Regions from separate parts of the Kitasatospora sp. NPDC058444 genome, predicted to be linked through region 1. Evidence: predicted binding sites of a transcription regulator. Region 1 holds the regulator's gene; the other holds the start of a gene.
The links. Region 1 encodes HrcA, which represses chaperone genes, less so after heat shock. Its sites were predicted from a motif close to TTNGCACTCNGNNNNNCNGAGTGCNAA; they were not measured.
Positions count from the first base shown of each region.

Region 2: the regulator HrcA is predicted to act here: its motif matches at 2,070-2,096, upstream of groL (chaperonin GroEL).

Region 1 covers NZ_JBHXLL010000001.1:35,186-39,154, forward strand. Annotated here, with positions in the region: gene ACFWP2_RS00165 (hypothetical protein) at 1-581, opposite strand, end outside; gene htpX (zinc metalloprotease HtpX) at 605-1,525, opposite strand; gene hrcA (heat-inducible transcriptional repressor HrcA) at 1,815-2,849, shown strand; gene dnaJ (molecular chaperone DnaJ) at 2,926-3,969, shown strand, end outside.
Region 2 covers NZ_JBHXLL010000002.1:7,768-11,736, forward strand. Annotated here, with positions in the region: gene thrC (threonine synthase) at 1-894, shown strand, start outside; gene ACFWP2_RS02615 (MoaD/ThiS family protein) at 922-1,200, shown strand; gene ACFWP2_RS02620 (cold-shock protein) at 1,725-1,928, shown strand; gene groL (chaperonin GroEL) at 2,253-3,875, shown strand.

The DNA of each region.
Region 1 (3,969 bases):
AGGCCCGGCGCGCCCCAGACCGGGAACCAGCGGCTCAGGTCCTTCTCCAGCCGCAGGTCGTTCCCCAGCATCGCGTTGACCTGCAGCTCCAGCGGGCTGTTGCGCTTCTCCCCGCCGCCGGGCATCGGGGCGAAGGGGTAGAACGTCCCCCGCTTGTAGAGGTAGACCAGGGCCAGCGACTGCCCCTGCCCGTCGCGGAAGGCCACCAGCGAGCAGAGCAGCTGCGGCCCGAAGCCGTTCGCCTCCAGTTCGCTGTTGACCGCGTGCAGGTCGTTGACCAGCTCCGGCAGCTCCTCGGGCCGGTGCCGGGCGAGCAGCCAGGAGTAGCCGTAGTCGTCCTTGGAGGCCTCCACCGGGACGCCGCCGCGTTCGGTGTCGGCGTCCAGCAGCGCCCGGACCTGCTGCTCGACCTGCACGAAGGCCGCGCCCTCGACGGCCGCGAAGCAGACCGAGCCGAGCCCGGTGGGGGTGAACCCGGCCCCGGCCTCCAGGGTGAGCGCGGCGGACGGCACGCCGAACAGCTGGTCGAGGTCGGGCTTGACGGGCTTGGTGCGGCCGAAGAGGGCGTCCAGGATTCCCACGGCGGTCCTTTCGCGTCAGGGGCTCAGCGGCCGAGCTGCTCGGAGATCCTCGCCAGCTGCGCCAGCCGCTTCTCCAGGCTCGGGTGGGTGGAGAACAGCTGCGTGGCGGCCTCCCGGGCGCCCAGCGCGGGGGCGAAGTAGAAGGCGTTGTACGGCTGCGCCTGGCGCAGGTCCTTGCTGGGGATGGCCGCGATCTGCCCGGTCACCTTGGTGAGCGCCGAGGCGAGGGCGCTGGGCCGGCCGGTGAGCTGGGCGGCGGCCCGGTCGGCGGCCAGCTCGCGGTAGCGGGAGAGCAGCCGGGTGAGCAGGAAGCTGATCGCGTAGACGACCATCGACACCAGCGGGATGATCAGCGCCAGGATGGCGGCGTTCTGGTCGTTGTTGTTGCGCCCGCCGCCCATGAACCCGCCGTACACGGCGATCCGGGTCATCGCCCCGGCGAGGACGCCGAGGAAGCCGGCGATCGTCATCACCGCGACGTCCCGGTGGGCGACGTGCGACAGCTCGTGCGCGAGGACGCCCTCCAGCTCCTCCGGCTCCAGCCGGCGCAGCAGCCCGGTGGTCACGCAGATCACCGCGTTCTGCGGGTTGCGGCCGGTGGCGAAGGCGTTCGGCATGTCGTTGTCGGCGACCGCCACCCGGGGTTTGGGCATGTCGGCCAGCGCGCAGAGCCGGTCGACGGTGCCGTGCAGCTGGGGGAACTGTTCCGGGGACACCTGGTGGGCGCCCATCGCCCGTTCGGTGATCTTGTCGCTGAACCAGAACTGGGCCACGAACAGCCCGCCGGAGATCAGGACGATCAGTGGCCAGGCGCCGCGCAGCAGCGCGATCAGCAGGCCGGTGAAACCGACGTACAGCAGCCCGATCACGAACATCGTCGCGACCATGCGGCCGGTCAGGCCGCGGTCGGGCGCGAAACGGGTGTGCTGGCCCGAGCTCGACATCGCTTGCTCCTCCGTTCGCCGTCGCTTTCGATGCTGCCACCCGGACGGCCTCCCGGCACCACCCCGGTGCCGGGAGGATCGAACCGGCGGCGCCCCGCGGGCCGTGTCCGGAACTGCGGGGAGGATCACCCCGCTCGGGCCGTTCCTGCCGTAGGACCCGGGCCTTACACTGGCAGGTACGGTTCTGGCACTCGTACGTTCAGAGTGCCAAGGCCGAGGGCCTCCCGGAACGGCCCGCGGCAGCAAGGGACACAGTCGGACGACGTGCGAGGACGGAGGTGCGCGCCCCATGGCCGGTGAGGTCCGCCAGCTGGACGAACGCAAGCTCGCCGTACTGCGCGCGATCGTGCAGGACTACGTGGGCACCGAGGAGCCGGTCGGCTCCAAGGCCCTGGTGGAGCGGCACAACCTCGGGGTCTCGCCGGCGACCGTCCGCAACGACATGGCGGCGCTGGAGGAGGAGGGCTACATCCACCAGCCGCACACCAGCGCCGGCCGCATCCCGACCGACAAGGGGTACCGCCTCTTCGTCGACAAGCTCGCCGAGATCAAGCCGATGAGCGCTCCCGAGCGCCGGGCCATCCGGCACTTCCTGGACGGCGCGGTCGACCTGGACGACGTGGTCGCCCGCACCGTGCGGCTGCTCGCCCAGCTGACCCGGCAGGTCGCGGTGGTGCAGTACCCCTCGCTGTCGCGCTCCACCGTCCGGCACATCGAGCTGGTGGCGCTGGCCCCGGCCAAGGTGATGCTGGTGCTGATCACCAACACCGGCCGGGTCGAGCAGCGGATGGTCGACTGCCCGGGCACGGTCGGCGAGACGGTGCTGGCGGACCTGCGGGCCCGGATCAACGCGAGGGCCGCCGGCCGGCGCCTCCCGGAGGTCCCGGGGCTGCTGGAGGAGCTGCCGGCGCTGTTCGAGCAGGTCGACCGGCCGACCGTCAGCACCGTCCTGGCGACCCTGTTCGAGACGCTCGCCGAGCAGAACGAGGAGCGGATCATGCTGGCCGGCACGGCCAACCTGACCCGCTTCGGGCACGACTTCCCGCTCACCATCCAGCCGGTGCTGGAGGCCCTGGAGGAGCAGGTCGTCCTGCTCCGCCTCCTGGGTGAGACCGCGGACGCCGCGATGACGGTCCGGATCGGGCGGGAGAACGCCTATGAAGGGCTGAATTCCACCTCGATCGTTTCGGTCGGCTACGGTTCGGGCGACGAGAGCGTGGCGAAACTGGGTGTGATCGGTCCGACCCGGATGGACTACCCGGGCACAATGGGGGCGGTGCGAGCGGTGGCGCGGTACGTGGGCCAGATCCTGGCCGAGTCCTAGCAAAGGTCACCGTTAAAAGATTTAACGGTGGCGTCCAGTCGCAGCACTACTACAGGCGGAACAAGCGGAGCATTTGGTGGCCACGGACTACTACGCGGTACTCGGCGTCCGACGGGATGCGGGGCAGGACGAGATCAAGAAGGCGTTCCGGCGCCTGGCACGCGAACTGCACCCGGACGTCAACCCGGACCCGAAGACGCAGGAGCGGTTCAAGGAGATCAACGCCGCTTACGAGGTGCTCTCCGACCCGCAGAAGCGTCAGGTCTACGACCTCGGCGGGGACCCGCTGTCCCCGGGCGGCGGCGGCGCGGGCGGCTTCGGCGCCGGCGCGGCGGGCTTCGGCTTCTCCGACATCATGGACGCCTTCTTCGGCGCCGCGGCCGGCCAGCGCGGCCCGCGCTCGCGCACCCGCCGCGGCCAGGACGCCATGATCCGGCTGGAGATCACCCTGGAGGAGGCCGCCTTCGGCACCACCAAGGAACTCCAGGTCGACACCGCCGTCACCTGCACCACCTGCAGTGGCGAGGGCGCGGCCCCCGGCACCTCGGCGCAGACCTGTGACATGTGCCGCGGCAAGGGCGAGGTCTCCCAGGTCACCCGGTCCTTCCTGGGCCAGGTCATGACCTCCCGCCCGTGCCCGCAGTGCCAGGGCTTCGGCACCGTCGTGCCGACCCCGTGCCCGGAGTGCGCCGGCGACGGCCGCGTGCGCGCCCGCCGCACCCTGACGGTCAAGATCCCGGCCGGTGTCGACAACGGCACCCGGATCCAGCTGGCCGGCGAGGGCGAGGTCGGCCCCGGCGGCGGCCCGGCCGGCGACCTGTACGTCGAGATCGCCGAGACCAGCCACACCATCTTCCAGCGGCGCGGGGACGACCTGCACTGCACCGTCACCATCCCGATGACGGCGGCCGCGCTCGGCACCCAGGTGCCGCTGCAGACCCTGGACGGCCTGGAGGAGGTCGACATCCGGCCCGGCACCCAGTCCGGCCAGTCGATCCCGCTGCACGGCCGGGGCATCACCCACCTGCGCGGCGGCGGCCGGGGCGACCTGATAGTGCACGTCGAGGTGAAGACGCCCAGCAAGCTCGACGCCGAACAGGAGGAGCTGCTGCGCCGCCTC
Region 2 (3,969 bases), on a different contig from region 1:
TGCGCGATCGAGGCGGCCCGGGCGTTCGGGTACACCACGCTGTCCTGCTCCTCGACCGGCAACCTGGCCGGCGCGGTGGGCGCGGCGGCGGCCCGGGCCGGGTTCCGGTCCTGCGTGTTCATCCCGCACGACCTGGAGCAGGGCAAGGTCGTCATGGCCGGGGTGTACGGCGGCGAGCTGGTCGGCATCGAGGGCAACTACGACGACGTGAACCGCTTCTGCTCGGAGCTGATCGGCGACCCGGCCGGCGAGGGCTGGGGCTTCGTCAACGTGAACCTGCGGCCGTACTACGGCGAGGGTTCCAAGACGCTGGCGTACGAGATCTGCGAGCAGCTCGGCTGGCGGCTGCCGGAGCAGATCGTGATCCCGATCGCCTCGGGCTCGCAGCTGACGAAGATCGACAAGGGCCTCCAGGAGCTGATCAGGCTCGGTCTGGTCGAGGACCGGCCGTACAAGGTCTTCGGCGCCCAGGCCGAGGGCTGCTCGCCGGTGTCGGCCGCGTTCAAGGCCGGCCGGGACGTGATCAAGCCGGTCAAGCCGAACACCATCGCCAAGTCGCTGGCGATCGGCAACCCGGCCGACGGCCCGTACGTGCTGGACATCGCCCGCCGCACCGGCGGCGCGGTGGAGGACGTCACGGACGCCGAGGTCGTGGCGGCGATCCGGCTGCTGGCGCGGACCGAGGGGGTCTTCGCCGAGACCGCGGGCGGGGTGACCGTCGGCGTGCTGAAGAAGCTGGTCGAGACCGGGCAGCTGGATCCGGCCAAGGAGACCGTCGCGATCAACACCGGTGACGGCCTGAAGACCCTGGACGCCGTCTCCGACGCCGGGATGAGCGCCGTCATCCGCCCGACGCTGGACTCGTTCCGCGCCGCCGGCCTCGCGTCCGCCTGAACCACCCCCGCCCCAGCAAGGAGAGTCATGAGCGCCAACGTCCGCATTCCCACCATCCTGCGCACCTACACCGGCGGCGCCGCCGAGGTGACCGCCGAGGGTGCCACCCTGGCCGAGGTCGTCGCCGACCTGGAGAGGAACCACGCGGGCATCTCGGCCCGCATCCTGGACGACACCGGCAAGCTGCGGCGCTTCGTGAACGTCTACGTGAACGACGACGACGTGCGCTTCGCCGAGGGCCTGGCGACCGAGATCAAGGACGGCGCCAGCATCTCGATCATCCCGGCGGTGGCCGGCGGCTGCTGAGCAGTTTGCGAGAACCCGCGGTCGCCCGCGCGTACGGAATTCCGGTCTCCGTACGCGCGGGCGACCGCTGTATTTCGGCGGGAATATATCCCGGTCGAGTCGGAGTAGAGTGTGGCTCGGCTGGGAACATGGATTCCTTTTCGGCTCCCGCAGTGCTCGGCCCGGGAGCGCCCGGCCCCGTGAAACCTGTCAGGCGGATGTCAGAATTCCCGTAAACATTTGGGTAATTCGTCCGCTATGTCCGGCGTGGAATGCCGAGATTATTCCGATTCGGCCCGTCCTGTCCCTTGCCGGCCGGGCGGAATTACCGGTGGCTGGCCCTGTTGCAGAGGGCGTCGATCCGGATACATTCAGCGGCGGTCGACGCAATCACCCGCTCGCCGGAAGCCGCCTGGCGTCCTGCACGGAGGGTTGCGGCGTGCACGGCTGCGCCCAGGGGGGGTTCCCCGGGCCGGCCTTCAACCAACCCGGGCCCGCGACCTGCGGGCGCGTGAAGGGCCAGCACAGCACTAGGGGAGTTCGGAATGGCTCAGGGCACCGTCAAGTGGTTCAACGCGGAGAAGGGCTACGGCTTCATCGCGGTCGACGGTGGTGCGGACGTCTTCGTCCACTACAGCGCGATCCAGATGGACGGCTACCGCACCCTCGAGGAGGGCCAGCGGGTCGAGTTCGAGATCTCCCAGGGACAGAAGGGCCCGCAGGCGGACATGGTCCGCGCGGCGGTCTGACCCCTTCCGACCCCAGGAGCTCGGCGCGGCCCTACGGCTGGTGACCTCTCGCTTCTCGACGGGCCCGTGCGACGCGAGTCGCACGGGCCCGTCGGCGTTCCCGGGCGGCCCCGTCGGCGGCTCGCGGATCGGTCGATTGGGCTTGCACTCGACCACCCGGAGTGCTAATCATTGGCGTTAGCACTCACAGTGTGAGAGTGACAGCGGACCGGGTCGGTGAGGCCCCCGGGAGCGGTAGGGGAATGGACCTCCGCGCACCAGGGCCGTCCGTCGCGGGCACCCCTTGGTCCGAGCAGTCGACCGTGTCCCGGAGGACCACTTCTGATGGCCAAGATCATCGCCTTTGATGAGGAAGCTCGCCGCGGCCTTGAGCGTGGCATGAACCAGCTCGCCGACGCAGTGAAGGTCACGCTCGGCCCCAAGGGTCGCAACGTCGTGCTGGAGAAGAAGTGGGGCGCCCCCACGATCACCAACGACGGTGTCTCCATCGCCAAGGAGATCGAGCTCGAGGACCCGTACGAGAAGATCGGTGCGGAGCTCGTCAAGGAGGTCGCCAAGAAGACGGACGACGTCGCGGGTGACGGCACCACCACCGCCACCGTGCTCGCCCAGGCCCTGGTTCGCGAGGGTCTGCGCAACGTCGCCGCCGGCGCCAACCCGATGGCCCTGAAGCGCGGCATCGAGAAGGCCGTCGCCGCCGTCTCGGACCAGCTGCTGGCCCAGGCCAAGGACGTGGAGACCAAGGAGCAGATCGCCTCCACCGCCTCCATCTCGGCCGCCGACACCCAGATCGGCGAGCTCATCGCCGAGGCCATGGACAAGGTCGGCAAGGAAGGCGTCATCACCGTCGAGGAGAGCAACACCTTCGGTCTGGAGCTCGAGCTCACCGAGGGCATGCGCTTCGACAAGGGCTACATCTCCGCCTACTTCGCCACCGACCTGGAGCGGATGGAGGCGACCTTCGAGGACCCGTACATCCTCATCGCCAACTCCAAGATCGGCTCGGTCAAGGACCTGCTCCCGCTGCTGGAGAAGGTCATGCAGAGCGGCAAGCCGCTCGTCATCATCGCCGAGGACGTCGAGGGCGAGGCCCTGTCGACCCTGGTCGTGAACAAGATCCGTGGCACCTTCAAGTCCGTCGCCGTCAAGGCCCCGGGCTTCGGTGACCGCCGCAAGGCCATGCTCGGCGACATCGCCATCCTCACCGGTGGCACCGTGATCTCCGAGGAGGTCGGCCTCAAGCTGGAGAACGCCGGCATCGACCTGCTGGGCACCGCCCGCAAGGTGGTCATCACCAAGGACGAGACCACCATTGTCGACGGTGGCGGCGACAGCGAGCAGGTCGCGGGCCGCGTGAACCAGATCCGCGCCGAGATCGAGAACAGCGACTCGGACTACGACCGCGAGAAGCTCCAGGAGCGCCTCGCCAAGCTGGCCGGCGGCGTGGCCGTCATCAAGGCCGGCGCGGCCACCGAGGTGGAGCTCAAGGAGCGCAAGCACCGCATCGAGGACGCCGTCCGCAACGCCAAGGCCGCCGTCGAGGAGGGCATCGTCGCCGGTGGTGGCGTCGCCCTGCTGCAGGCCGGTGTCGCCTTCGACAAGCTGGAGCTGGACGGCGACGAGGCCACCGGTGCCAACATCGTCAAGGTCGCGCTGGAGGCCCCGATCAAGCAGATCGCGACCAACGCCGGCCTGGAGGGTGGCGTCGTGGTGGAGAAGGTGCGCAACCTCCCCGCCGGTCACGGCCTGAACGCCGCCACCAACGAGTACGTCGACCTGGTCGCCGAGGGCATCATCGACCCGGCCAAGGTCACCCGCTCGGCGCTGCAGAACGCCGCCTCCATCGCGGCGCTGTTCCTCACCACCGAGGCCGTCATCGCCGACAAGCCGGAGAAGGCCGCCGCGGCCGCCGGCGGCGGCATGCCGGGCGGTGACATGGACTTCTGATCCTGATCGCTTCGATCGGATCGGTTGATTCCCCGTCCGTGTGGGCGGCTCCCTTCGGGGGGCCGCCCACACGGCGTTTCGGCGTTCGGGGGAC